One region of the Serratia nevei genome, then DNA from elsewhere that is predicted to be linked to it. Evidence: predicted binding sites of a transcription regulator. Region 1 holds the regulator's gene; each other region holds the start of a gene.
What was found. The regulator LexA, encoded in region 1, represses DNA repair genes until DNA is damaged. The targets are predictions, from matches to a motif close to TNCTGTATGTACATACAGNA.
Positions count from the first base shown of each region.

Region 2: the regulator LexA is predicted to act here: its motif matches at 5,009-5,028, upstream of sulA (SOS-induced cell division inhibitor SulA).
Region 3: the regulator LexA is predicted to act here: its motif matches at 1,719-1,738, upstream of rmuC (DNA recombination protein RmuC).
Region 4: the regulator LexA is predicted to act here: its motif matches at 1,545-1,564, upstream of V8N38_RS08365 (DNA translocase FtsK 4TM domain-containing protein).

Region 1 is NZ_CP149940.1:4,850,288-4,857,573, forward strand. It holds gene V8N38_RS23170 (CsbD family protein) at 1-14, opposite strand, end outside; gene dinF (MATE family efflux transporter DinF) at 330-1,667, opposite strand; gene lexA (transcriptional repressor LexA) at 1,769-2,377, opposite strand; gene V8N38_RS23185 (diacylglycerol kinase) at 2,480-2,848, opposite strand; gene plsB (glycerol-3-phosphate 1-O-acyltransferase PlsB) at 2,998-5,463, shown strand; gene ubiA (4-hydroxybenzoate octaprenyltransferase) at 5,530-6,402, opposite strand; gene ubiC (chorismate lyase) at 6,420-6,935, opposite strand.
Region 2 is NZ_CP149940.1:1,842,778-1,850,063, reverse strand. It holds gene helD (DNA helicase IV) at 1-1,377, opposite strand, end outside; gene V8N38_RS08670 (YccF domain-containing protein) at 1,544-1,996, shown strand; gene yccS (YccS family putative transporter) at 2,023-4,158, shown strand; gene V8N38_RS08660 (TfoX/Sxy family DNA transformation protein) at 4,163-4,819, opposite strand; gene sulA (SOS-induced cell division inhibitor SulA) at 5,049-5,555, shown strand; gene ompA (porin OmpA) at 5,913-6,995, shown strand; gene matP (macrodomain Ter protein MatP) at 7,097-7,286, opposite strand, start outside.
Region 3 is NZ_CP149940.1:211,486-218,771, forward strand. It holds gene udp (uridine phosphorylase) at 1-141, shown strand, start outside; gene V8N38_RS00970 (tyrosine-protein phosphatase) at 272-1,054, shown strand; gene V8N38_RS00975 (DedA family protein) at 1,134-1,664, shown strand; gene rmuC (DNA recombination protein RmuC) at 1,805-3,352, shown strand; gene ubiE (bifunctional demethylmenaquinone methyltransferase/2-methoxy-6-polyprenyl-1,4-benzoquinol methylase UbiE) at 3,431-4,186, shown strand; gene ubiJ (ubiquinone biosynthesis protein UbiJ) at 4,200-4,808, shown strand; gene ubiB (ubiquinone biosynthesis regulatory protein kinase UbiB) at 4,805-6,436, shown strand; gene tatA (Sec-independent protein translocase subunit TatA) at 6,517-6,780, shown strand; gene tatB (Sec-independent protein translocase protein TatB) at 6,784-7,286, shown strand, end outside.
Region 4 is NZ_CP149940.1:1,765,961-1,773,246, forward strand. It holds gene trxB (thioredoxin-disulfide reductase) at 1-360, opposite strand, end outside; gene lrp (leucine-responsive transcriptional regulator Lrp) at 1,015-1,509, shown strand; gene V8N38_RS08365 (DNA translocase FtsK 4TM domain-containing protein) at 1,630-5,280, shown strand; gene lolA (outer membrane lipoprotein chaperone LolA) at 5,479-6,090, shown strand; gene V8N38_RS08375 (replication-associated recombination protein A) at 6,158-7,286, shown strand, end outside.

The DNA of each region.
Region 1 (7,286 bases):
TGATCTTTATTCATAGTCTCTCCGTTAACCTGTGGTGAATCAGTGATCCCTGTCGCCGGCCGGGGTTAACCAGAAATTTTTCTGGCCGATATGCCCTTCACCTTAAGGAATATCTCTCCCCTTCATTCGCCAGCCACATGATTCATTATAGTTAAACATGGAAATAAAAAAGCCATATGACAGAATAAAAAACCATTAAGAAATGAAATAAACATAAAAAACGCCAACAAACAACAAACTAAGCCGGGCAAAACCAGGCTGAAAACATGTAAGCAAACATGAATAAAAACATAAGAAAAATTAATAATTAACCCAACAAGGCGTGCGGTTTAGCGTGCGGCAAACCAGCTGCCGCGCACCTGATGGCGGTGCCAAATCCAGCCCAGTGCCAGACCGCGCAGCGCCAGAAACACCGCCAGCGCCAGCCAGAGTCCGTGGTTGCCAAGCAGCGGCACGCTGAACAGCGCCAGACCGTATCCCGCCGCAGCCACCGCCATGCTGTTGCGCATCTCGGCACCGCGCGTGGCACCGATAAACATGCCGTCCAGCAAATAGCACCACACCCCGACCAGCGGCAGGATGACCTGCCACGGTAAATAGTGGGCGGCCAACGCACGCAGCTCCGGCAAGGAGGTCAACGCCGCCACGATCTGCTGGCCGGTAACGGCATACGCCAGGGCGAAGGCCAGCGCGACCAGCCCTGCCTGCCTGCAGGCCGCGTGCCACACCTTGCGCAGCTGGCTGTCGTCCCGGGCACCGTAGGCGTGGCCCGAATGGGCTTCCACCGCATAAGCGAAGCCGTCGAGCGCATAGGCGGTGAACGTCAGCAGATTCATCAATACCGCGTTGACCGCCACCACGTCGCTTCCCAGGCGAGCACCGAAGATGGTCAGCGATGCAAAGCACAGCTGCAGCAGCAATGAACGCAACATGATGTCGCGGTTAAGCGCCAGCAGCCGACGCAGATCGCCACGCCAGGCCTGGCGCAGCATCGGCAGGGTGATACCGCGCAGGCACATCACCCGCCACGCCAGCCACAGGCCGAGCAGCAGCGTGGCGTATTCGGCGATGGCGGTTGCCGCCGCCGCCCCTCGCACGTTCCAGCCCAGGCCCATCACCAGCCAGATATCCAGCACGATGTTCAGCAGGTTGCCGACAATCAGCAGGATCACCGGCGCACGCACATACTGCACGCCGAGCAGCCAGCCCAGCAGCACCAGATTAGCCAGCGCCGCCGGCGCGCTCAGCCAACGGATCTCAAGAAAACGCCGCGCCTGTTCCAGCACCTCGCCATTGCCACCGACGATCCGCAGCGCCAGTTCGATCAGCGGATAGCGCAACAGGACGATCGCCACCCCGGCCAGCAGCGCCAGCAGAAGCGGCTGCATAAAGGCGCGCGCCAGCGCCTGCGGGTTCTGTGCCCCCAGCGCCTGCGCCGCCAGGCCGGTGGTGCTCATGCGCAGGAACAACAGCAGCATGAACAGGAAGCTGGTCGCCACCGCGCCGATCGCGACGCCCCCCAGGTAGATCGGGCTGTCGAGGTGGCCGATCACCGCGGTGTCCACCAGCCCGAGCAGCGGTACGGTGATATTGGAGAAAATCATCGGCAGAGCCAGGCGCCACAGGGCTTTATCGGTGTCGCTGGTGAAGGCGGAAATCAAGCGCATGATGAGATGTTCCCGTAGCAGTGGCGAAGGGCAAGGTCAGAAACAAAAACGCCCCAGAACAGGGGCGATTGATACAAGAGGCGGCACTGAGAGTGCGACGATTAAATCCAGTCACCGTTGCGGATCACGCCGACCGCCAGCCCTTCGATAGTGAAATTCTGCTGGCGCAGATCGACCACGATCGGTTGGAATTCGTTGTTCTCCGGCAGCAGCTCGACCACGTTGCCGTGTTTTTTCAGGCGCTTGACCGTCACTTCGTCTTCGATGCGCGCCACCACGACCTGGCCGTTGCGCACGTCTTGCGTTTTATGCACCGCCAGCAGATCGCCGTCCAGAATGCCGATGTCGCGCATCGACATGCCGTTCACCCGCAGCAGGAAATCGGCGCTCGGTTTAAACAGGGAAGGATCCACCTGGTAGTGCCCTTCGATGTGCTGCTGCGCCAGCAGCGGCTCGCCGGCGGCGACGCGGCCGATCAGCGGCAGCCCTTCTTCTTCTTCCATCAACAGGCGGATACCGCGCGAGGCACCGGAGACGATTTCGATCACGCCTTTGCGTGCCAGCGCCTTCAGGTGTTCTTCGGCGGCGTTAGGCGAGCGGAACCCCAGACGCATCGCGATCTCGGCACGCGTTGGCGGCATGCCCGTTTGCGAAATATGATCGCGAATCAGATCGTAGACCTCTTGCTGTCTGGTAGTTAGTGCTTTCATTCCGCCCCCTGTTTGTTTATACAGTCTTGCTGTGAGTATATACAGGTAAGCGCGGATTGGGAACCGAAGAATAAATAAAAATCAGTCAGTAGGCGCCTTTCGTCAGCCAAAATGCTGCCATAAGACCGTGCCCCAAACGAACAGCGCCAGCACGATCGCCAGCGACACCGCCGCCGATCCCATGTCCTTGGCCCGACCGGACAGTTCGTGATGTTCGCTGCCGATGCGATCCACCACCGCCTCGATCGCGCTGTTCAGGATCTCGACGATCATCACCAGCGCTACCGATCCGATCAATAAAATGCGCGCTATCGCACCCACATCCAGCCAGACAGCCAGTATGATAGCCAGCAGGGTGAGCACCAGCTCCTGGCGGAAAGCCGCTTCGTGCTGCCAGGCGGCGGAAAGCCCTTTATAAGAATAGCCGGCGGCCTTGATGATGCGGGTCAGTCCGGTTGCTTGGTTTGCCATGTTTTCGTGCCTTTCTCAGAGGTCGGTCATAATAAAAAGAGTCTAGAACAGTCCGCGCTGACGGCTCTCGGTTTTCGAACACCACAGATCTGCTACCCGGTTTCTGGTATGCTTGCGGCGCATTGCTAACAAGAGGCTTCACGTTGTTTATGTCAGGTTGGCGTAAAATTTATTATAAAATATTGAATTTACCACTTAAATTGTTGGTAAGAAGTAAGGTCATCCCTTCAGATCCGGTTACCGAGCTAGGGTTGGATCCCTCACGGCCGATTTTGTATGTTTTACCTTACAATTCCAAGGCGGATTTGCTGACGCTGCGCACCCAGTGCCTGGCGCAGGATCTGCCCGATCCGCTCAACTCGCTGGAGATCGACGGCACCGTGCTGCCGAGCTACGTGTTCATTCACGACGGCCCGCGCGTGTTCCGCTACTACACCCCGAAAGAAGAGTCGGTAAAGCTGTTCCACGACTATCTGGATCTGCACCGCAGCAATCCGGATCTCGACATTCAGATGCTGCCGGTTTCGGTGATGTTCGGCCGCTCGCCGGGCCGCGAAGGCCACGGCACGCCGCACCTGCGTCTGTTGAACGGCGTGCAGAAATTCTTCGCCGTGCTGTGGCTCGGCCGCGACAGCTTCGTGCGTTTCTCCAACACCGTTTCGCTGCGCCGCATGGCCACCGAGCACGGCACGGATAAAACCATCGCGCAGAAACTGGCGCGCGTGGCGCGCATGCACTTCTCGCGTCAGCGCCTGGCCGCGGTAGGCCCGAGCCTGCCGGCCCGCCAGGATCTGTTCAACAAGCTGTTGGCGTCCAAAGCGATCGAAAAAGCGGTCGAGGACGAAGCGCGCAGCAAGAAGATCTCGCACGAAAAGGCCCAGCAGAACGCCATCGCGCTGATGGAAGAGATCGCCGCCGATTTCTCCTACGAAACCGTGCGCCTGTCCGACCGCGTGCTGAGCTGGACCTGGAACCGGCTGTATCAGGGCATCAACGTCACCAACGCCGAGCGCGTGCGCCAGCTGGCGCAGGACGGCCACGAGATCGTCTACGTGCCCTGCCACCGCAGCCACATGGACTACCTGCTGCTGTCCTACGTGCTGTATCACCAGGGCCTGGTGCCGCCGCACATCGCCGCCGGCATCAACCTCAACTTCTGGCCGGCCGGCCCGATCTTCCGCCGCTTGGGCGCGTTCTTCATCCGCCGCACCTTCAAGGGCAACAAGCTGTACTCGACGGTGTTCCGCGAATACCTCGGCGAGCTGTTCACCCGCGGCTACTCGGTGGAATACTTCGTGGAAGGTGGCCGTTCCCGCACCGGGCGTCTGCTGGAGCCGAAGACCGGCACCCTGTCGATGACCATCCAGGCGATGCTGCGCGGCGGCACCCGTCCGATCACGCTGGTGCCGATTTACATCGGTTACGAACACGTGATGGAAGTGGGCACCTACGCCAAAGAGCTGCGCGGCGCCACCAAGGAAAAAGAGAGCCTGCCGCAGATGCTGCGCGGCCTGCGCAAGCTGCGCAATCTGGGCCAGGGTTATGTCAACTTCGGCGAGCCGCTGCCGTTGACCGCTTACCTCAACCAGCACGTGCCGCAGTGGCGCGAGTCTATCGATCCGATCGAAGCTCAGCGCCCAAGCTGGCTGACGCCGACGGTCAACGATCTGGCCGGCCAGATCATGGTGCGCATCAACAACGCCGCCGCGGCCAACGCCATGAACCTGTGTTCCACCGCGCTGCTGGCTTCGCGCCAGCGTTCGCTGACCCGCGAACAGCTGGTCGAACAGCTCGAGTGTTACCTGCAGCTGATGCGCAACGCGCCTTACGCGCATGACGTCACCGTGCCGACGCAAACGCCGGACGAGCTGCTGGATCACGCGCTGAACATGAACAAGTTCGAGGTGGAGAAGGACAACATCGGCGACATCATCATCCTGCCGCGCGAGCAGGCGGTGCTGATGACCTATTACCGCAACAACATCCACCACCTGCTGGTGCTGCCGTCGCTGATCGCCAGCATCGTGATGCATCATCGCCGGGTATCGCGCGCCGAACTGCTGCGTCAAATCGGCATGATCTACCCGATGCTGAAAGCCGAGCTGTTCCTGCATAACGACAAGGAACAGCTGCCGGAGGTGCTGCAGCCGGTGATCGACGAGCTGATCCGTCAACAGCTGATCTGCGACAAAGGCGACGAGCTGGTGCTGAACCCGACGCGCATTCGCCCGCTGCAGCTGCTGGCCGCCGGGGTGCGCGAAACCCTGCAACGCTACGCCATCACCATGTCGATCCTCAGCGCCAACCCGAGCATCAACCGCGGCGCGCTGGAGAAAGAGAGCCGCATCATGGCGCAGCGTCTGTCGGTGCTGCACGGCATCAACGCGCCGGAGTTCTTCGACAAGGCGGTGTTCTCCACCCTGGTGGCGACGCTGCGCGAAGAAGGCTATATCAACGACAGCGGCGATGCGATCCGCGAGCACACCCTTGAGGTGTACAACATGCTGAGCGATCTGATCACGCCGGAAATCAAGCTGACCATCGAAAGCGTCAACATGCCGGAAGAGACCAACGTCCTGCCGCAGGCCGATGCGGAAGAAGAGCAGGACGAGTGATTTCGTCCGGTACGGAAATACAAAAGGCACCCCGAGGGGTGCCTTTTTTCTTGCTTTGGGGAACCGTTACGCCGGCAGATAGCTCAGCGCGATGCCGATAAATACCACCAACCCGACATAGTTGTTCTGCAGGAAGGCCTTGAAGCAGGCTTCGCGCTCGCGGCCGGCGATCTGTTTTTGCTGGTGAATGAACAGCGCGCCCGCCAGCAGCAGCGACCAGTAAAACGCCCCGCCGAGCTGCGCCAGATAACCGACCCACACCAGCAGCAGCAGCGTCGCGAACTGCAGCAGCCCGACGATCAGCTTGTCATAACGGCCGAACAGGATAGCGGTGGATTTGATGCCGATCTTCAAATCATCGTCGCGATCGACCATCGCATACAGCGTGTCGTAGGCCACCGTCCAGCAGATGTTGGCCAGCAGCAGCAGCCAGCAGCTGAGCGGCAGCGATTCGCTGACCGCCGCATACCCCATCGGAATGCCCCAGCCGAACGCGGCGCCCAGCACGAACTGCGGCAGGTTGGTCACCCGCTTCATGAACGGATACACCCAGGCCAGCGCCAGCGCCGCCAGCGACAGCCAGATGGTCATCGCATTGAGCGTCAACACCAGGCAGAACGAGATCAGCACCAGCACCGCAAACAGCACCTTGGCCTCTTTCGCGCTCACCCGACCGCTCGGCATCGGCCGCCCGGCGGTGCGTTTCACGTAGCCGTCCACCGCGCGATCGGCGTAGTCATTCACCACGCAGCCGGCGGCGCGCATCAGGAACACGCCGAGCACGAACACCAGCAAAATCGACAGCGGCGGCACGCCTTTCCCGGCCAGCCACAGCGCCCACAGCGTCGGCCACAGCAGCAACAGCGTGCCGATCGGTTTATCAATGCGCATCAAATGGCTGTAAGCCCGCCATTTACTTTGAGTCACGCTTCCCTCCAAGGTCTTGCTCTCCTCTCTTATGCAGGAACCGCTGAATACAGCGGCGAAGCCGGTAAAAACAATTCGGTCAGCAACAGCGGTTTGCCCGCCAGCCGCAGCCGTGAACGGCGCGCCCACAGCGCATCCTGTCGGCCGATATGGATATAGTCGCGGGTCAGATCGCCGCTGCTGAACAGGTAGCGCCCCAGCGGCAGCGTGCCCAGATCCACCAGCGCCTGGTCGGGGCCGGTCAGCGTATTTTCCGGGATCACCGTGCGCCCCAGCAGCCAGGGCTGGTCGTCGCCCAGCAGCACCACTTCGCGCAGCCAGTAGCGCGGGCTGTCGGGCAGGTGATTCGCCTCGTCGCCCAGCGCCTCGCGCGTGACGAAGCATTCGCGCTGCGGTTCGACGCGCACCTGGGCGCAATGGCGTTCAAATCGGCGGGTCATGGAGCCTAACTCCATCAGCCAGTCGCTGACGGCGGCGGGCGCCGGAGGATCCTGTTCGGACAACCACTCCAGCGGCGGCAGGATGGAATCCCTGATGCCAGACATTGCTTTACTCCTCGCCTGAACCGCGGCCGGTACGGCGCGCCAGACGATACAAACTGTTAACAGGCCCCCATTGTAGCGCAGAAATACGAAAGCGGCAGGCTGATTCGTGGCGAAAACGGCGGTGGCTTCCGCCGGAAAAACCGGGTTCCTGTCATCTTTTTGCCATCCGCGTTCTCTATCTTCGTTCCCCGGCACGATGACGATTCTGTGATCGCCTGCAAAGTTTCATCTTTGTCGCGTTGTTTTATCTACGCGCGTAGATACTCTGACACCGCAGCGTTGAATCGCCATGCGTCCGACATCATTTGTCGGCACACCTTTGTTGCCGGCACCAGGGAAACCATCTTTAAC
Region 2 (7,286 bases), 2.3 Mb from region 1:
CTGTTTGTTTTGTCGACGCAGCGCCGCCAGCAACAGCGCACGCTGCGGCGAGATATCCTGAAACTCATCGACCAGAATATGTTTCCACGGGCTGACAAAGCGCCCCTTGTCGAGAATATTGACCGCCTGATGGATCAGACCGGAGAAGTCCACCGCCCCTTCCTCTTTCAAGGCGCTTTTCCAGGCTTTCAGCAGCGGTGCCATCAGCCGGATGCGTTTTGAAAACAGATCGCGGATTTCTTCATCCGCCTGCTCAATCATTTCCGCCTGGCTGCCACCGTGCATGCGCATCAGCCCCAGCCAGCGTTCCAAGCGGCCCGCCAGCCGATCCGCCAGGCGTTGATCCTGCCAAAAGTCGCCTTCCGGCACTTCCCATTCCAGTTCGTCGCTCAACCATTGACGCCACCCCTTGGCCTGGGCTTTTTTCTCTGCGCACTGTTGTCGCCAATGGGTAATCAGCAACGCTTTGCGCGCTTTGGCATCGGTTTCCAATCGGCTGATGGCCGGGGCTTTGCGGCTGCCCTGTTGAATGATCTGCAGCGCCAATGCATGGAATGTCTTGGCCTGAATGCCGACATCGCCCAAACGCGCTTTGATGCGATCATTCATCTCACTCGCTGCCTGACGGCCGAACGCCAACAGCAAAATTTGGCCCGGCTCCGCCTCCTGACGGCGCAGCAGCCAGCCGGCGCGCGCCACCAGCACCGACGTTTTGCCGCTGCCGGCCCCCGCCAATACCAGAACGGAATCCTCGCCGTTGACCACCGCACGGCTCTGAGAGTCATTGAGCGGTGAACTCTCGACGGTCTGGAAGAAGTCGTGATGTTGCTCCAGCATGCGCTCGGTCCACTGCCGGTTGCGTTGTTCGACGCTGCGCAGCCCCTGCTGCAGCCATTGCAGACACAGATGATAATCAGCCCGGCAGTTATCAAACTCATCCAGACGCGCCACCGGCATCGGCAACGCGGAGAAAGCCTCGTGGATTTGCTGCTGCAGCTTGCCCAGCTCAGACTTTTTAAACCATTTGTCTTGCTGCTCGATGCGCTGGATCTGCGCCACCTGCTGTTGCAACACGCCGGCGCTGACCTCGCTCATTTCTGCGCTCCACTGCTGCCAGGCCTGCTGCAGATAATGATGAAAACGCTGCGTTTCCTGCCATTCGGTGCCGTGCAGCCGCACCACTTTTTCGTCCGGCAATTCAAATTCCAGCTCGCCCCAGACGATGCCGCGCTTGCACCTGACCTGAATCAATTGATTGAAGGGGATCAGATATTCATGTTTTTCCCCGCTCACCTCAACGCCGGCGTGCAGCAACCGCACGCGGTTATAAGGGTGCTGAGCCAGGTGTTTCCCCAGCGATGTCGCTTTAAGTTCCATATCGTCGCGCCATGACTATGTTGAGATTAAATAACGGATATCTGCCAGTTTACCTGTGATAAGCAGTGGCACTCTAGCGCTAAAAAAAGGGTAGAATAGATTTTGCGTTTTTATCGTGAATACGCCCGCATCGCGGTTTGGCCATCATTAGAGCAGAATGACGTCTATGCGTACTGTACTGAATATTCTTAATTTTGTGTTGGGCGGTTTCTTCACCACGCTGGGTTGGCTCATCGCCACGGTGTTCAGCGTGCTGCTGGTCATCACGCTGCCGCTCACCCGCTCCTGCTGGGAAATCACCAAGCTGTCGCTGGTGCCTTTCGGCAATGAGGCAATTCACGTCGATGAACTCTACCCGGAAAAAAGCAATGCGCTGCTCTCCGCCGGCGGTTCGCTGCTCAACATTATCTGGTTGGTGCTGTTCGGCTGGTGGCTATGCCTGTCACACATCGCCGCCGGCATCGTGCAGTGCGTTTCGATCATCGGCATTCCGGTCGGCATCGCCAATTTCAAAATTGCCGCCATCGCGCTGTGGCCGGTGGGGCGCCGCGTCGTCTCGGTAGAAATGGCCCAGCAAGCGCGTATTGAGAATGCTCGCCGCCACTATCATCAGCGTTAATTTTTTCTCCGTTTGAGGAGTTTTTCGTGCTCTCTTTTGCACCCGCAGTTCGTCGTTATACCTACAACAGCAACCTGCTGTATCACCTGCGCATCCTTATTGCGCTGATCGGCACCACCGCCGTTCCCTGGTGGTTGGGCATTCCCAAGCTGACCATCCCGCTAACGCTGGGCGTCGTGGCGGCGGCCCTGACTGATTTGGATGACCGCCTGGCCGGCAGGTTACGCAACCTGCTGATCACGCTGGTGTGCTTCTTTGTCGCCTCTGCTTCAATCGAGCTGCTGTTCCCCTACCCCTGGTTGTTCGCCCTTGGCTTAACCACGTCGACCTGCGGTTTTATCCTGCTCGGTGCCTTGGGGCAACGTTACGCCACCATCGCCTTCGGCGCGCTGCTGATCGCGGTTTATACCATGCTCGGCACCGCCATGTACGATGCCTGGTATCAGCAGCCGCTGCTGTTGGTGATCGGCGCACTGTGGTACAACCTGCTGACGCTGGCGGGCCACCTGCTGTTCCCTATCCGGCCGCTGCAAGAGAACCTGGCACGCTGCTACGATCAGTTGGCCAACTATCTAGATGCCAAAGCCAATCTGTTCGATCCCGATGCCGAGCGCGACGCCGATCTGCCCTGGATGGATGTCGCGATGGCCAACAGCGCCCTGGTCGCGTTGCTTAACCAAACCAAAGCCTCGCTGCTGACGCGCCTGAAAGGCGATCGCGGCCAGCGTGGCACCCGCCGCACCTTGCACTACTATTTTGTCGCGCAGGATATCCACGAACGCGCCAGCTCTTCCCACGTTCAGTACCACGCACTCAGCCGGCAATTCCGCCACAGCGACATTTTGTTCCGCTTCCAGCGTTTGCTGAGCATGCAGGCGCGCGCCTGCCGCCAATTGGCGCAATCGATCCTGCTGCGGCAAAAGTACCAGCACAACCCGCGCTTTGAACCGGCTTTCAGCCGCATTCAGGAGGCATTGGCGCGCATCGCCGAAACCCAGGGCAATACCGAGCAGACCAAGGCGCTGGCGCATCTGTTGAAAAACCTGCATGCGATCGATGCGCAGCTGGCCAATATCGAATCAGAGCAGACGCTGGCCAGCGGGCAAGCGGAAGAGAACAGCCTGGCCGATGACCGCTTAACCGGCTGGAGCGATATCCGGCTGCGCATCAGCCGCCATTTGACGCCCCAGTCGGCCCTGTTTCGCCACGCGATCCGCATGTCGGTGGTGCTGTGCGTGGGTTACGCCTTCATTCAATTCACCGGTATGCAGCACGGTTACTGGATCCTGTTGACCAGCCTGTTCGTCTGCCAACCGAACTACAATGCCACCCGCCGACGCCTGGCATTGCGCATCATCGGCACCCTGGCCGGTATTCTTATCGGCCTGCCAATCCTCTATTTCGTGCCTTCACTGGAAGGACAGCTGGTGTTGATCGTCATCACCGGCGTTCTGTTCTTCGCTTTCCGCACCGTACAATATGCGCACGCGACGATGTTCATTACGCTGCTGGTGCTGTTGTGCTTTAACCTGTTGGGTGAAGGATTCGAAGTGGCAGCTCCGCGCGTTTACGATACCTTGCTGGGCTGCGCCATCGCCTGGGCGGCAGTCAGCTTTATTTGGCCGGACTGGAAGTTCCGCCAACTGCCGGCGGTGGTGGATAAAACGCTGAATGCCAACTGCCGTTATCTGGACGCCATTCTGGTGCAATACCACCAGGGTAAGGATAACGGCCTCGCCTACCGCATTGCGCGGCGAGATGCCCACAACAGCGATGCCGAGCTGGCTTCGGTCATCTCCAACATGTCCGCCGATCCCAAGGCCGACAAGGCGCTGCAGGAAGCCGCCTTCCGCCTGCTCTGCCTGAACCACACACTCCTGAGTTATATCTCGGCGTTGGGTGCGCACCGCGAGCGGCTGAATACCCCTGCCACGCTCGACCTGCTCAATGATGCCGTGTGTTACGTGGACGGCGCCCTGCATCAGGAAGAACAGAACAGCCAGCGCATTGCTCAGGCGCTGGAACAGCTGGCGGAGCGTATTCGCCAAGCCGTTCCGGAACCTGAAAGCAAAGAACAGCTGGTTTTGCAGCAGGTGGGGCTGGTGCTCGAACTTCTGCCGGAACTCACCGCGCTGCACACCCAAATCAATAAGACAGCCTAATCATTCAGGGCCCGCTCGACGGGCCCTGAATCACCGGCTCATGTCCATGGCGGCGCATCGCCATCATATGATCGAACCAGCGCACCAATTCGTTATGCAATTCAGCCGGTAATGCCGCCTGATGATAACCGGCTATCGCCCCGCCCAGCGACAACAGGACTCGCAATCCCAGATTGGTCTGTTGTTGCAGCAGGCTAAGATAGCTGCGTTTCGCGCCCTGCAACCGCAGGTCATAGGCGTTGCGGATACCCGCTCGCCACAACAGCCGCTCCATATTGACATCTATATTCGGCAGCGCCTTCAATCTGCCGTGGTCGCCGGCCTTGAGCCGCTGTTCCCGACGGGCCTCCCTGACAGCTTGCCAAGCCAGCCCCACCAATTCGTTACGTTCCCGCCACAGGGACTCGTCAACCCAGTAATAGCGCAAAGTGATGGGCACTCCGCGCTTGGAATAGACCATATTGACCATGCCCCGAGCGCGAAAGGCCGGTTCCATGCTCGCCGTAGCCCGCAAATACAGCTCGCCTTCCGCTATCACTGCAAACATCACCCCCTCAGCCAACAGCCCATAGCCGCCAAACTGTGACCGCGTGGTGATGGTGCCCAGCGCCGCGAAGCAACTTTTAGCCTGCGTGATTCTTCTCGTCGACATCCTTTTCATAGCATTCCTCCTTTTTAGGTTCCGGTCGTATTATTTCTCTCATCAATGAAAAAAGTAACGTGAACAACTAATTAGAAAAATACGCACTATCCGTCTGCATGCCAATCACAAAAAACACCGGTACAAAAAATGATCGCAATTATGCGAGCCGCTACGAAAATTTGGGTTGATCTTATCCGAAATCAGGGATACTGTATAAACATACAGTAACACGACGGGCGGGAACTTTATGCGTACTCAATCACTCTACCAACCTCATTTTAGCCATGGCTCTTTTACCGCGAACAGCGTTGCGAAGAACACAAATGTCGGCAAAGAGAATGGCTTGATCAGTGAACTTGTTTACAACGAGCGCCAGCCCGCAGTGGCTCAACTGCTGTTGCCCCTGCTCCAGCAACTGGGCAAGCAGTCTCGCTGGCTTCTGTGGCTGACGCCGCAGCAAAAGTTAAGCAAGCAATGGCTGCAGCAATCCGGCCTGCCGGTGGATAAAATGGTGCAGTTGAGCCAAATCAGCCCGGTGAATACGGTTGAGGCAATGGAAAAAGCGCTGCAAACGGGGAACTACAGCGTGGTTCTCGGCTGGTTGCCCGAGCTAACGGAGGAGGATCGTCTAAAATTAAGACGTGCGGCAGAATTGGGTAATGCCTACGGGTTTATCATGCGTCCTCAACGTGACATTGACCCGACTCACGGACACTGTTCCACCCTAAAAATTCACTCTTCTTTGTATCATTAAGTAAATTTAGGATTTTTCCCATCATTTTCGCACCCCGTAGAGGGAACCTTTGCGGGATAAGGCACAAAGCTAGTCCGGCTGCGGTTTGCCAAGCAAAAACGCCCGATGAATCGCCGTTTTTTTAGGCTAAGAATGTTAGCAAATATGTACGATTCCGCGTTTTTTTTTAGAGCCTTATCACATCACACTTGTAACTTTCGCGCCACGTTGTAGACTTTACATCGCCAAGGTTGCTCTATAACGTCAGAAAAACTGGCGAGTAACAAACGAGGGCTTAAACCTTGGCGAAGGAATTTAACCAAGGGCTTAAAACAGCTTTAAAGCTCATTGCCTATTTGGATGATAACGAGGCGCAAAATGAAAAAGACAGCTATCGCATTAGCAGTGGCACTGGCAGGTTTCGCTACCGTAGCGCAAGCCGCTCCAAAAGATAACACCTGGTACACCGGTGCTAAACTGGGCTGGTCCCAGTACCACGACACTGGTTTCTACGGTAACGGTTACCAGAACGGTATCGGCAACGGCCCAACCCACAAAGATCAGCTGGGTGCCGGCGCGTTCCTGGGCTACCAGGCAAACCAATACCTGGGCTTCGAACTGGGCTATGACTGGCTCGGCCGTATGCCTTACAAAGGCAGCGTGAACAACGGTGCTTTCAAAGCGCAGGGCGTTCAACTGGCTGCTAAACTGAGCTACCCAATTGCTGACGATCTGGATATCTACACTCGTCTGGGTGGTATGGTATGGCGTGCAGACTCCAAAGCTAACTACGGCCGCACTGGTCAGCGCCTGAGCGACCACGACACCGGCGTTTCTCCGCTGGCTGCTGTTGGTGTTGAATACGCACTGACCAAAAACTGGGCTACCCGCCTGGACTACCAGTTCGTAAGCAACATCGGTGACGCAGGTACCGTTGGCGCACGTCCAGACAACACCATGCTGAGCCTGGGCGTTTCTTACCGCTTCGGTCAGGATGACGTAGTTGCTCCAGTTGCTCCAGCCCCAGCTCCGGCTCCAGTTGTTGAAACCAAGCGTTTCACTCTGAAGTCTGACGTGCTGTTCAACTTCAACAAAGCAACTCTGAAGCCACAAGGTCAGCAGGCTCTGGATCAGCTGTACTCCCAGCTGAGCTCCATGGATCCTAAAGACGGTTCCGTAGTTGTTCTGGGTTACACCGACGCCGTTGGTTCTGCTCAGTACAACCAGAAACTGTCTGAAAAACGCGCACAAAGCGTTGTTGACTACCTGGTCTCCAAAGGCATCCCGTCAGACAAAATTTCTGCACGTGGCATGGGCAAAGCTGATCCAGTTACTGGCAACACCTGTGGCTACAAAGCTGGCCGCGCTACCAAAGCTCAGATCGACTGCCTGGCACCAGATCGTCGCGTAGAGATCGAAGTTAAAGGTATCAAAGACGTTGTAACTCAGCCTCAGGGCTAAGTTTACTCGCCTAATAAAAAACCCCGCATTGCGGGGTTTTTTTTCGTCCTGTTGTTATCAGAACATTCAAGACCCAGTGTAACTAAGGCGCTCTGCCCCGTTTACTTAGGTTCTTTACCGAGAATCGCCTTCAAATCTTCTTTCAACGACGACATCTGATTCGCATACTTCTCTTTGCGCTCAGCATCTTCGATAAGCTGCACAACCGTTTCCGACAGCGTGACGCCACGACGGCGCGCCAGGGCTGCCAAGCGTTGCCAAACCAAAAACTCCAGATCGATAGATTTTTTA
Region 3 (7,286 bases), 710 kb from region 1:
AGCCAGGGCCTGCGTGCCGGCATGGTGGCCGGGGTGATCGTCAACCGCACCCAGCAAGAGATCCCGAACGCCGAGACCATGAAAAACACCGAAAGCAAAGCGGTGCAGATCGTGGTGGACGCCGCCCGCCGCCTGCTGTAATCGCCTTTCCCCCAGCGGGCCGCCGACGCGGCCCGTTTTTCCATTCGCGGCGAATCTGTTACGGTGATACTCCTCAGCGCTGCGCCGATGGCTGCCGCGCGTTGTCATAACAAAAACAACGAGGACGTTTATGACCGCCCAGATCCTGCTTCATCCTTCGCTCGCGCCGCTCGACGGCGGCATCAATTTCCGCGACTTCGGTGGCAACGGCGTGGCCGACGGGCGCCGCATCAAGCGCGGCCTGCTGTTCCGCTCCGGTTCCCTCGAGCGGCTGACGGAAAACGACTGCACCTTTCTCGCCGGCGTGCCGGTGCGCTCGGTGCTGGACTACCGCGATGCCGACGAGGTGCAGGCCAAGCCGGATATTCTGTGGAGTGGCGCCGACTATCACCACGTGCCGGCTAACCCGCTGAGCAGCGAAGTCAACGCCAACCTGGAGAAGCTCACCAACGAAACGTTGGCCGCTTTCGACGCCCGGGCGTTCATGCTGGAGCTGTATCGCCGCCTGCCGTTCGGCAATGCGGCCTATCAGCGGCTGGCGCAGCTGTTGAGCAATCCTGGCGGCGGCGCCATCGTGCAGCACTGCGCGGTCGGCAAGGATCGCACCGGGGTCGGTTCGGCACTGGTGCTGTTCGCGCTGGGGGCCGACGAAGCGACGGTGCTGGAAGACTATCTGCTGACCGAAACCACGCTGGCCACTTTCCGCGAGCAGATGCTGGATCAGCTGTCTATCAAGCTGAATGCGGCGGCGCTGGAGCAATTCGCCTACGTGCTCAGCGCGCGCGAGGAGTTCCTGATGACGGCGTTGGGCTGCATCCGTCAGCAATACGGTTCCACCGACCGCTGGCTGGAAGCGGAATACGGCCTGGGCGCAGCCCAGCGCGAAGCGCTGCAGGCGTTCTACCTCGAGTAAATCGCCGCGCGTTTAGCCGGGGTTTAACTCGCCCCGGCCTATCCTAGGCGGCGAATTATCGCGTATCAGGAGCCCCGCATTGAGCCTCAATGACGTTATCAACTGGGTCAGCGATGTCGTGCGTCAGCACGAAGGCTGGGCCATTCCCATCATCTTTTTCCTGGCGTTCGGCGAGTCACTGGCGTTTTTGTCGCTGCTGCTGCCGGCCACGGTGATCCTGCTGGCGCTGGGCGCGCTGATCGGCGAAAGCGGCATCGCCTTTTGGCCGATTTGGGCCGCTGCCGCCGTAGGGGCGTTTTTCGGCGACTGGCTCTCTTACTGGGTCGGCTATCACTATCAGGACCGGGTGGCGCATATGTGGCCGCTGTCGCGCAATCCGCAGCTGCTGGCGCGCGGCCACGCGTTCTTTGAACGCTGGGGCGTGCTGGGCATCTTCATCGGCCGCTTTTTCGGCCCGCTGCGCGCCGTGGTGCCGCTGGTGGGCGGCATTTGCGGCATGCCGCAGCGTTATTTCCAGTTAGCCAACGTCACGTCGGCGATGATCTGGGCGTTCGGCATTCTGGCGCCGGGGGCATTCGGCATCAAGTGGCTCAGCCAGTGGCTGGGCTGATTTCTCGCTAAATTGCGCAGCGCCGCGCAATATTGTGCACGGCGGGCAAAATCAGGCTGGACATCCATACAGGCTCCCCTTAACGTGACGGGCAATGGGCGTGCGAAACGCCGGAACGGCAAGGTGCAACAGGAGGCAGGGTGGATACCAGTCTGATTTATGGGATTGGCGGCGTAACGATCGGCATGCTGTTGGGGTGGTTGATCGCCAGTCTGCGGGTGCAACAGACGAATGCGCAGCATGAAACCGAGCTGCGGTTGCTGGAGCAAGCGTTGCAGCAGGCGCAGCAGGAAACGGCGGCGCGGCAGGAGGCTCTGCAGCGCCATGAGCAGCTGCTGCGGCAGAGCGAGCTGGAGCTGCGTAACCTGCACAGCCAGCTGGCGGCCGGGCATGAAAAGCTTCAACAGCTCAACCATTGGCGCAACGAATGCGAATTGCTCAACCAGGAGCTGCGCGCCCAGCGCGAGGTTAACAGCGCGCAGGAGGCCGAGCTGCGCGAAGTCACCATCCGTCTGGAAGAGACGCGCATGGCGGCGGAGGAGAAGCAGCGCCTGCTTATCAACAGCGAACAACGCCTCACCACCCAGTTTGAAAACCTCGCCAACCGCATTTTTGAACACAGCGGCCGCAAGGTGGAAGAGCAAAATAAGCAAAGCTTGGATCGGTTGCTGCTGCCGCTGCGTGAACAGCTGGACGGTTTCCGCCGTCAGGTGCAGGACAGCTTTGGTCAGGAGGCGCGGGAACGTCACACGCTGACGCACGAAATACGTAATCTGCAGCAGTTGAACGCACAGATGGCGCGCGAGGCCATTAACCTCACCAAGGCGCTTAAAGGCGACAACAAAACGCAGGGCAACTGGGGCGAAGTGGTGCTGAGCCGGGTGCTGGAGGCCTCCGGCCTGCGCGAAGGGCACGAGTATGAAACGCAGGTCAACGTGCGGGTGGATCACCAGAGCCGCATGCAGCCCGATGTGATCGTGCGCCTGCCGCAGGGCAAGGACGTGGTGATCGACGCCAAGATGTCGCTGATCGCCTACGAGCGCTATTTCAACGGTGAAGACGAGGTGGAGCGCGAAGCGGCGCTGAGCGAACATATCGCCTCGCTGCGCGGCCACATTCGCATGCTGGGCCGCAAGGACTATCAGCAGCTGCCGGGGCTGCGCTCGCTGGATTATGTGCTGATGTTCATTCCGGTCGAGCCTGCCTTCCTGCTGGCTATCGATCGCGAGCCGGAGCTGATCAGCGAAGCGCTCAAGCACAACATCATGCTGGTCAGCCCGACCACGTTGCTGGTGGCGCTGCGCACTATCACCAACCTGTGGCGCTATGAGCATCAAAGTCAGAACGCCCAGCGCATCGCCGATCGCGCGGCGAAACTGTATGACAAGATGCGGCTGTTCGTGGACGATATGTCCGCGCTGGGGCAGAGCCTGGACAAAGCGCAGGGCAGTTATCGTCAGGCGATGAACAAACTGAGCGAAGGCCGTGGTAACCTTATCGGCCAAATTGAAGGTTTCCGCGCGTTGGGGGTTGAGGTCAAACGGCCGATCAACCCGCTGCTGGCGCAGCAAGCCGGCGCGCAACACGATGAAGCGGAAGAGGCGAACGACGATGATGTCGCCGCGCTGCCGCAGACGAAAGACGATGACGATACCGCCGGGGAACCGGGCTTCGTTTCGCACGGCTGAGGCCGTGGCGAGGTGGGGTATTCCCCAGGCTTCTGGTACACTCATCCACACAAAATTGACTGAATAGCAGGCAGGACAATGGCAGATCAACCGCAGGAAACCACCGATTTCGGTTTTCGCACCGTCGCTAGAGACGAAAAACAGGCCATGGTGGCGGACGTTTTTCATTCGGTAGCGGCAAAGTATGACGTGATGAACGACCTGATGTCGTTCGGCATCCACCGTATCTGGAAGCGTTTCACCATTGACTGCAGCGGCGTGCGCCGTGGGCAGCGCGTGCTGGATCTGGCCGGCGGTACCGGCGATCTGGCTGCCAAGTTCTCCCGCATGGTCGGCGAGCAGGGGCAGGTGGTGCTGGCGGACATCAACGATTCGATGCTGAAGATGGGACGCGAGAAGCTGCGCGATCGTGGCATCGTCGGCAACATCAATTACGTGCAGGCCAACGCCGAAGCGCTGCCTTTCCCGGACAATTACTTCGATTGCATCACCATCTCCTTTGGCCTGCGCAACGTCACCGACAAAGACAAAGCGCTGCGCTCGATGTTCCGCGTACTGAAGCCGGGCGGCCGCCTGCTGGTGCTGGAATTCTCCAAGCCGCTGCTGGCGCCGCTGAGCAAAGCTTACGATGCCTACTCGTTCCACGTATTGCCGAAGATCGGCGAGCTGGTGGTGAAGGATCCGGACAGCTACCGCTACCTGGCGGAATCGATCCGCATGCACCCCGATCAGGAAACTCTGAAGGGCATGATGGGCAACGCCGGTTTTGAAAACGTCACCTATTTCAACCTGACCGGTGGGATTGTCGCCCTGCATCGCGGCTTCAAGTTCTGAGAGGGAGATGCCGATGCTGTTTACCCCTCTGCTGACCGGTGCGCTGGAAACCTCGCTGAATAATCTGCTGTTTCGCGATCGCAGCATGAAAGCCGCTCGCCAACGCCTGGCGGGCAAGGTGCTGCGTATCGAACTGGAAGAGCTGGCTTCACCGCTGGTGCTGGTGTTCAGCGAACTGCGCGTGGACGTGCTGGGGCAGTCTGAGGACAGCGCCGATTGCACCGTGCGCAGCCGCATTCCCGCCTTACTGAAGCTGCGCGATCGCCAGCAGTTGCCGGTGCTGATGCGCAGCGGCGAATTGACGGTGGAAGGCGATATTCAGGTGGTGCAACAGCTGGTTGGCCTGCTCGATCTGGCGGAGTGGGATCCGGCGGAGTGGCTGGCGCCCTATATCGGCGATATCGCCGCCCAGGGCATTACGCAGGCGCTGGGAAAAGGCGCCTCGCTGCTGAAAACCGGCTTTATGCGCCGGCAGCAGGACATGGCGGAGGCGTTGACGGAAGAGTGGCGTCTGGCACCGGGGCCGCTGGAAGTGGTGTGGTTCAACGAGGAAGTTGATGCACTCGCCCGCAGCGCGGAAGCGCTGTCTGCCCGCATGGACAAGTTGGAGGGCAAGCGATGACCCCAGGCGAACTGCGCCGTTTGTATTTTATCGTCCGCGTTTTTCTCAGCTATGGGCTGGACGAACTGATCCCTAAAATGCGTTTGACGCTGCCGCTGCGCTTCGGCCGCCGGCTGCTGTTCTGGATGCCGAATCGGCACAAGGACAAGCCGCTGGGTGAACGCCTGCGGCTGGCGCTGCAGGAACTGGGGCCGGTCTGGATCAAGTTCGGCCAGATGATGTCGACCCGCCGCGATCTGTTTCCGCCGCAGATTGCCGATCAGCTGACTTTGTTGCAGGACCGGGTCGCGCCTTTCGACGGCGCGCTGGCGCGTAAACATATTGAACTGGCGATGGGCGGCCCGCTGGAAACCTGGTTCGACGATTTCGATCAGCAGCCGTTGGCCTCTGCTTCGATCGCGCAGGTGCATACCGCGCGGTTGAAAACCACCGGCCAGGAAGTGGTGCTGAAGGTGATCCGGCCGGATATCGGGCCGATCATCAAGGCCGACGTGCGCCTGATGTACCGTTTGGCCGGCTGGGTGCCGAAGCTGTTGCCGGACGGCCGCCGTCTGCGCCCGAGCGAAGTGGTGCGTGAGTACGAGAAAACCTTGCTGGACGAATTGAACCTGCTGCGCGAAGCGGCCAACGCCATTCAGCTGCGCCGCAATTTCGACGGCAGCCCGATGCTGTACGTACCGGAAGTTTATTCTGACTACTGCCGTGAAAGCGTATTGGTGATGGAGCGCATCTACGGCATTCCAGTCTCGGATATCGCCACGCTGGAGCAGCAGGGCACCAACATGAAGCTGTTGGCGGAACGCGGCGTTCAGGTGTTCTTTACCCAGGTATTCCGCGACAGCTTCTTCCATGCGGACATGCATCCCGGTAATATTTTCGTCAGCTACGAACATCCGGAAGATCCTTGCTATATCGGCATCGACTGCGGCATCGTCGGCTCGCTGAACAAGGATGATAAACGCTACCTGGCGGAAAATTTCATCGCCTTCTTCAACCGTGATTACCGCAAGGTGGCGGAACTGCACGTCGACTCCGGTTGGGTGCCGCGCGACACTAATGTGGAAGACTTTGAATTCGCCATCCGCACCGTGTGCGAGCCGATTTTCGAGAAACCGCTGGCGGAGATTTCCTTCGGCAACGTGCTGCTGAACCTGTTCAACACCGCACGCCGCTTCAATATGGAAGTGCAGCCGCAGCTGGTGTTATTGCAGAAGACCTTGCTGTATGTTGAAGGACTGGGGCGCCAGCTCTACCCGCAGCTGGATTTGTGGACCACGGCCAAGCCGTTCCTTGAGAGCTGGCTGCGCGATCAGGTCGGCATCCCTGCCGTGGTGCGCGCGCTGAAAGAAAAAGCACCGTTCTGGGCGGAGAAGCTGCCGGAACTGCCCGAGCTGTTTTACGACAGCCTGCAGCAGCATAAACTGTTGCAACAAAGCGTTGATAAGCTGACCAACCAAATGCAGGCTCAGCGGGTTCGTCAGGGGCAGTCACGTTATTTGTTCGGCGTTGGCGCTACACTCTTGGTAAGCGGCACGCTGTTGCTGCTGGGGCAAATCGAGGTGTTTCCTGCCTGGATGATGGCCGCCGGCATCGTATGCTGGGTGATTGGCTGGAAGCGAACCACCTGATTTAATTCGTCACTCTGGTAAAGTCGGCCCTATAATGCGGGCTGGCTTTGAAAGACCCTTTAAAATTAGAGGTAATTAAAATGGGCGGTATTAGTATTACGCAATTGTTGATCATCGCAGTGATCGTGGTGCTGCTGTTCGGTACCAAAAAACTGCGCACGCTGGGCTCCGATCTCGGCGCCTCGATCAAGGGCTTCAAGAAGGCGATCGGCGACGACACGCCGTCGACCCCCAACACGGCTGAGAAAAGCAGCCTGGATGACGCTGACTTCTCGGCCAAGCCTATTACCGATAAGCAGCCGGAAGTGAAACCGGAAGAGTCGAAGAACAAAGAGCAGGTATAAACCGTGTTTGACATTGGGTTTAGTGAGCTGCTGCTGGTGCTGGTGATCGGCCTGGTTGTTCTGGGGCCGGAACGGTTGCCGGTCGCGGTCAGAACGGTGTCGGGCTGGATCCGCGCGCTGCGCTCGCTGGCGGCCTCGGTGCAGCACGAACTGTCTCAGGAACTGAAGCTGCAGGAGCTGCAGGACAGCCTGAAAAAAGCGGAACAGGCCGGTTTGCAGAACCTGACGCCGGAGCTGAAGGCGTCAATGGATGAGCTGAAAGACGCGGCGGAATCATTGAAACGCACCTACCGGGGCGAGAAAGAAGAGCTGGCGAACACCATTCATAACCCGCAGGTCACCGATCCGGAAGCCTTGCACGACGGCGTGACGCCGGCGGAAGCGGCAACCAGCGCCAGCGCGCCCGCCGCCGTGCCAAAACCGGCAGCGGAGCCTGAGGCCGTCGCGCCTGTGTCACCGGCCGCGCCAGTGCCAGCGCAGCAGGCTAAAGCGCCGGTGGAAACCGC
Region 4 (7,286 bases), 2.3 Mb from region 1:
AAGGTAGCGGGCGGAGGCGCCGGTTGCGATGATCAGCGCGTCGCAGCTGTATTCACCGCTGTCGCCGAACAGGCGGAACGGACGCTGCTGCAGATCGACGCTGTTGATGTGATCGAAGACGATTTCAGTCTGGAACTTCTCCGCATGCTCGCGCATGCGCTCCATCAGCGCCGGGCCGGTCAGGCCTTCGGCGTCGCCCGGCCAGTTTTCCACTTCGGTGGTGGTGGTCAGCTGGCCGCCTTGTTCCATACCGGTGATCAGCACCGGGCTCAGGTTGGCGCGCGCCGCGTAAACGGCGGCGGTGTAACCGGCCGGGCCGGAGCCCAGAATCAGTAATTTGCTATGTTTAGCCGTGCCCATGAATAACCTCTTTATTCCACAATGGCGGACAATGGAACCGATTGTAGGGAAAATGGCGCAGTAAAAAAAGCGCCGGGCGACGTTGTTAACGATTTGTATGATAGTTGTCGCCTATTAATGCACCCGCTGTCGGCAAATCGTACGCTGAACGCAGAAATTTACCTTATCAAAGCCGCATTCGGCTGCCGAATCGCCAACCGCGCAAAAACGGCGCCTTCTGCGACTTCAGCCGCTCCCTGCCGGGGTTTATCTGCCAGCGATTCATAACCAAAAATGGGATGCAGACTTTTCGTGACGGTACGTTGTTCTGATTTTGCTTCTTTTACTTTGACAATCCGCTGCGCATTTGCGAAAACATCATAGGAAGAAGAAATTATCCCCGTAACACCAGCAAATCGTACGTATTTGCGCCGCGAGGCGGCAATGCGCGGTGGATGTGCGGAGCAGGGCGCGCAAGCGTTTGCAGATTTTTTCTCGACCTAAACGTCGTTACCGGCGTCGCGCGGGGTTGGACAGACAGGCTGCGCGGCGTGGAATGATGGTAGTGAAGAAGCATATGACAGGCATCGGGTCTTCGCTTGGAACGAACCCTTACACATTGACGTTGGCTAGGGTGTGGCAAGTGCACGGAAGAAAATAAGAGAGACAATAATAATGGCAGACAACAAGAAACGCCCGGGTAAAGATCTTGACCGTATCGACCGCAACATCCTGAATGAGCTGCAGAAGGATGGGCGTATTTCGAACGTCGAGCTTTCGAAGCGCGTGGGGTTATCCCCGACACCATGTTTAGAACGCGTGCGCCGTCTCGAGCGCCAGGGTTTCATTCATGGCTATACCGCATTGCTCAACCCGCATTATCTGGATGCGTCCCTGCTGGTTTTCGTGGAGATCACGCTGAACCGCGGCGCGCCGGATGTGTTTGAGCAATTCAACTCGGCAGTGCAGAAGCTTGAAGAAATTCAGGAGTGTCATCTGGTTTCCGGCGATTTCGACTACCTGTTGAAAACCCGCGTACCGGACATGTCGGCTTACCGCAAACTGTTGGGTGAAACCTTGCTGCGTTTGCCGGGGGTCAACGACACCCGTACCTACGTAGTGATGGAAGAAGTGAAACAGAGTAACCGTCTGGTTATCAAAACACGGTAAGGTGCAGGTGCAAAACCTGATTAAATTGGTTACACTCCTGTTTATTCATACAGTTTCGGCGCCGGGGAAGCTTCTCGGCGCTGTTGCTATGTCAGCTAACAGGAACCTGGAGAGCCTTTCTTGAGCCAGGAATATACAGAAGATAAAGAAGTTACCCTGAAAAGACTCAGCAGTGGCCGGCGTTTGCTGGAAGCTGTGCTTATCGTGGTAGCGATTTTTGCCGTTTACCTCATGGCTGCGCTGGTCAGCTTCAACCCGTCTGACCCAAGCTGGTCACAGACCGCATGGCATGAGCCGATTCACAATTTGGGCGGCGGTGTTGGGGCCTGGTTGGCCGACACGCTGTTCTTCACCTTCGGGGTGCTCGCCTACGCGATACCGCCGATCATGCTGGTCCTGTGCTGGGCGGCCTATCGCCAGCGCGGCAACAGAGACTACATCGACTATTTCGCGCTCTCCCTGCGCCTGATCGGCACCCTGGCGTTAGTGCTTACCTCCTGTGGGTTGGCGGCGCTGAACGTTGACGATCTCTATTACTTCGCTTCCGGTGGCGTGATCGGCAGCCTGCTGAGCAACGCCATGTTGCCGTGGTTCAACGGCATCGGCGCCACGCTGGCGCTGCTGTGCGTGTGGGCGGCGGGGCTGACGCTGTTTACCGGCTGGTCCTGGCTGGTGATCGCCGAGAAGATCGGCGGTGCTGTGCTGGGCGTCGCGACGGTGATGACCAACCGCTCGCGCCGCGAAGAGCGCTATTTCGAGGATGACGAACGTTACGTTGACGACGAGCCTGAGCAGGCAGGGAAGGGCGCCGCAGCCGCGGTTGCCGCAACCGCCGCCGGAGCCGCGGCCGCCGATGACGACGTGCTGTTCTCCGCGCCTTCGGTCACCGAAAGCGCCAAAGAGGCAGCGGAAGACGCCGCCGATCCGTTGCTCAGCGGCCTGCGAGCCGACGATGGTGAGGTTGAAGCCGACGTCGCGCCAATCGCGCCGGCGGCTTCGCCTGCACCGGCGTTGACGGCAGAGATCCACGAGCCCGTTGCCGCACCGATCGCCACACAGGCGCCGTCGGTAACGGTGGCGCCGGCCGCGCCGACCTCGGTTAATCAGCACCCGGTGAGCGCCCCGGCGCAAGACGCCACGCCGCCGCTGTATTCCTTCGAAATCCCGGAAGAAACGCCTGCGCCTAAGGCGACGCGTCCCGTCGACCCTTATCGGGACGACGATGAGCCGCGCCTGGGCAATTGGCAAGAGCCGGCTGCGCCGCAGCCGCCGGCGCGTTCTCCCTTTGATTTTACTGCCGCGCAGCGCGACAGTGCCGACGTCAGCGGAGCGGGTGGTTTCAGCGCCACCGGCGCCAAGCCACAGCTGGATACGGCAGCCGCTGCCGCTGCGGGCGCCGCAGCGGCGACCTTCATGCCGGCTTTCACGGCCACCAGCGACGGCAATCCGCAGGTTAAACAGGGCATCGGCCCTGAGCTGCCTCGGCCGAATCCGGTACGTATTCCGACGCGCCGCGAGCTGGCTTCTTACGGCATCAAGCTGCCTTCGCAGCGTGCGGCCGAGCAGGAACAGCGCCAGGCCGAGGTGGAGCCTCAGCAGCCGACGGCGGTGAGCCCGCAGGAAGAAGAGGCGCTGCAGGAAGCGGCGCTGCGTCAGGCGTTTGCCGAGCAGCAAAGCCAACGCTACGGTGAAACCTATGCGCCGGAGCAAGATGACGAAAGCGCCCTGCAGGAAGCTGAGCTGAGCAAGGCGTTTGCCGAACAGCAGAGCCAACGTTATGGCGAAGGTTATCAACAGAACGACGAAGAGGCGCTGCAAGAGGCCGCGCTGCGCCAGGCGTTCGCCGAGCAGCAGCAGGCACGCTACGGCCAGCAAGAACCGGCCCCGCAGGCGCCGGCTGCCAGCCCGGTCGATACCCGCAATGCTTTCAGCTTCTCGCCGATGGCGGATTTAGTGGACGATGGCCCGAGCGAGCCGATGTTCACGCTGTCCCCGCAGCTTGAAGAGCGCATTGAACAGCAAAGCGAGCAAGAGGACGACGTGCCGTTCGGCCAGTTTGAGCCTGCCGCGCCGGTTGCCCAACCTCAGCAACCGCACTCGCAGCCTCAACAGTACCAACAGCCGCAGCAACAGCAGTATCAACAGCCGTCGCAGCCGCAATATCAGCAGCCGCAGCAACCGGTGCAGCAGCCGCCTCAGCAAACTCAGGCCGAGCAACATCCGGCGATGGACAGCTTGATTCACCCGTTCCTGATGCGCAACGATCAGCCGCTGCAGAAGCCGACCACGCCGCTGCCGACGCTGGATCTGCTGACCGAAGCGCCGAAAGAGGTGGAGCCGGTCGACTCCTTCGCGCTGGAACAGAAGGCGCGCCTGGTGGAGGCCAGCCTGGCCGATTACCGCGTGAAAGCCGATGTGGTGGACATCCTGCCGGGGCCGGTCATCACCCGCTTCGAGCTGGATCTGGCGCCGGGCGTTAAAGCGGCGCGTATTTCCAACCTGTCGCGCGATCTGGCGCGCTCGCTGTCGACTTCGGCGGTGCGCGTGGTGGAAGTGATCCCCGGCAAGCCTTACGTCGGTCTGGAGCTGCCGAATGCCAAGCGGCAGACGGTGTACCTGCGCGAAGTGCTGGATTGCCCGGCCTTCCGTGACAACCCGTCGCCGCTGTCCATCGTATTGGGTAAGGACATCTCCGGCGAGCCGGTGGTGGCCGATCTGGGTAAAATGCCGCACTTGCTGGTCGCCGGTACCACCGGTTCCGGTAAGTCGGTCGGGGTCAACGCCATGATCCTGAGCATCCTGTATAAAGCCACGCCGAAAGAAGTGCGCTTTATCATGATCGACCCGAAAATGCTGGAGCTGTCGGTTTACGAAGGCATTCCGCACCTGTTGACCGATGTGGTCACCGACATGAAAGACGCCGCCAATGCGCTGCGTTGGTGCGTGGGTGAAATGGAACGCCGCTACAAGCTGATGTCTGCCCTGGGCGTGCGTAACCTGGCTGGCTACAACGAGCGAGTCGATCAGGCCGAAGCGATGGGGCGCCCGATCCCGGATCCGTTCTGGAAGCCGACCGACAGCATGGACATCACGCCGCCGGTATTGGAGAAAGAGCCGTACATCGTAGTGATGGTCGACGAATTCGCCGATCTGATCATGACGGTCGGCAAGAAGGTCGAAGAGTTGATCGCTCGCCTGGCGCAGAAAGCGCGTGCGGCGGGTATCCACCTGGTGCTGGCGACCCAGCGTCCGTCGGTGGATGTGATCACGGGCCTTATCAAGGCCAACATCCCGACGCGTATCGCTTTTACCGTGTCGAGCAAAATCGACTCCCGCACCATCCTCGATCAGGGGGGGGCTGAGTCCTTGCTGGGTATGGGTGACATGCTCTATCTGGCGCCGAACTCCTCAATTCCGGTGCGCGTACATGGCGCATTCGTGCGCGATCAGGAAGTGCACGCGGTGGTCAAGGATTGGAAAGCGCGCGAGCGGCCCCAATATAAAGAGGGCATTCTCAGCGGCGGCGAAGACGGCGAGGGCGGTGCCGGCGGCGGTATGGACGGTGACGAAGAGCTGGATCCGTTGTTTGACCAGGCGGTGGATTTCGTGGTGGATAAACGCCGCGCCTCCATCTCCGGCGTGCAGCGCCAGTTCCGCATCGGTTATAACCGCGCGGCGCGCATCATCGAACAGATGGAAGCGCAGGGCATCGTCAGCGAGCAGGGGCACAACGGCAACCGCGAGGTGCTGGCGCCGCCTCGGCACGATTGATGGTCGTTTAGCCATTGCAATTCAATAAGAAAGGGCCGCTTAAGCGGCCCTTGTGCAAAGAAGCGTAAACCCGTTTCTTCTCGGAACATTGGCCTACCGGCCGATCGCCGGCTTCGGGTAAAGTAACCGGGTAAAGGGTTGATTTGACCCGCACGGCGTCGCCCTGCGGTTAACGCATTTCATAAGGTATCTGGAATAATGAAAAAACTGTTAGTTGCCTGCTGTCTGCTTTCGGGATTCGCTTCTACCTCCGTGCTAGCCGATGCCGCGCAGGATCTGCAAAGTCGCCTGGCGAAGGTGAACAGTTTCCACGCCAGCTTCTCACAAACCGTGACCAGCGCCGACGGCGCCGCGGTGCAACAGGGGGAAGGCGAGCTGTGGGTGAAGCGGCCAAACCTGTTCAACTGGCATATGACGTCGCCTGATGAGAGCGTGCTGGTCTCCGATGGCCAGACCCTGTGGTTCTATAACCCGTTCGTCGAGCAGGTGACGGCGACCTGGCTGAAGAACGCCACCGGCAATACGCCGTTTATGCTGATCACCCGCAATAATGCCAGCGACTGGAAACAGTACAACGTGAAGCAAAAGGGCGATGATTTCGAGCTGACGCCGAAGTCCGCCAGCGGCAACCTGAAGCAGTTCGCCATCAGCGTGACCAACAGCGGTACCATTCGCAGCTTCGCTGCGGTGGAGCAGGATGGTCAGCGCAGTTCCTACACGCTGAAAAGCCAACAGAACGTCGCCGCCGATCCGGCCAAATTCAAATTTACCCCACCGAAGGGGGTGACGCTGGACGACCAGCGCCAGTGAGGTGCAAGTGAGTAATAATCTGTCGCTCGATTTTTCCCAGAACGAGTTCCAGCCGTTGGCCGCGCGTATGCGGCCGACCACGCTGGCGCAGTATATCGGCCAGCAGCATCTGCTGGCCGCCGGCAAGCCGCTGCCGCGCGCCATCGAGGCCGGGCAGCTGCACTCGATGATTTTATGGGGGCCGCCGGGCACCGGGAAGACGACGCTGGCAGAGCTGATCGGCCGTTACGGTCAGGCGGATGTCGAACGGATCTCCGCCGTGACCTCCGGTATTAAGGAGATCCGCGAGGCGATCGAACGGGCGCGGCAAAATCGCGACGCCGGCCGCCGCACCATCCTGTTCGTCGACGAAGTGCACCGTTTCAATAAGAGCCAGCAGGACGCTTTCCTGCCGCACATCGAAGACGGCACCATCACCTTTATCGGTGCCACCACCGAAAATCCGTCGTTCGAGCTGAACTCGGCGCTGTTGTCCCGCGCCCGCGTTTATCTGCTGAAGGCGCTGACCGCCGAAGATATCGGCCAGGTGCTGGATCAGGCGATGGGCGACAAGGCGCGCGGTTTTGGTGCCCAGAATATCGAGCTGCCGGCGGAAACGCGCCGCCTGCTGTCGGAGCTGGTGGGCGGCGACGCGCGCCGGGCGCTGAACAGCTTGGAAATGATGGCGGACATGGCGGAGTTAGACGCCAAAGGCGTGCGGGTGCTGACACCGGAGCTGCTGAAAGAGGTGTCGGGCGAACGCAGCGCGCGCTTCGACAACAAGGGCGACCGTTATTACGACCTGATTTCCGCGCTGCATAAATCGGTGCGCGGCTCGGCGCCGGACGCCGCGCTGTACTGGTATGCGCGCATCATTACCGCCGGCGGCGATCCGCTCTATGTGGCCCGCCGTCTGCTGGCGATTGCCTCTGAAGACGTGGGTAACGCCGATCCGCGCGGCATGCAGGTGGCGATCGCCGCCTGGGATTGCTTCACCCGCGTGGGGCCGGCGGAGGGCGAGCGCGCCATCGCGCAGGCGATCGTTTATCTCGCCTGCGCGCCGAAGAGCAACGCGGTCTACACCGCGTTCAAGGCCGCCATGCGCGACGCCAAAGAGCAGGCCGATTATGACGTGCCGGAGCACCTGCGCAACGCGCCGACCAAGCTGATGAAGGAGATGGGGCTGGGGGCGGAGTACCGTTACGCCCACGACGAAC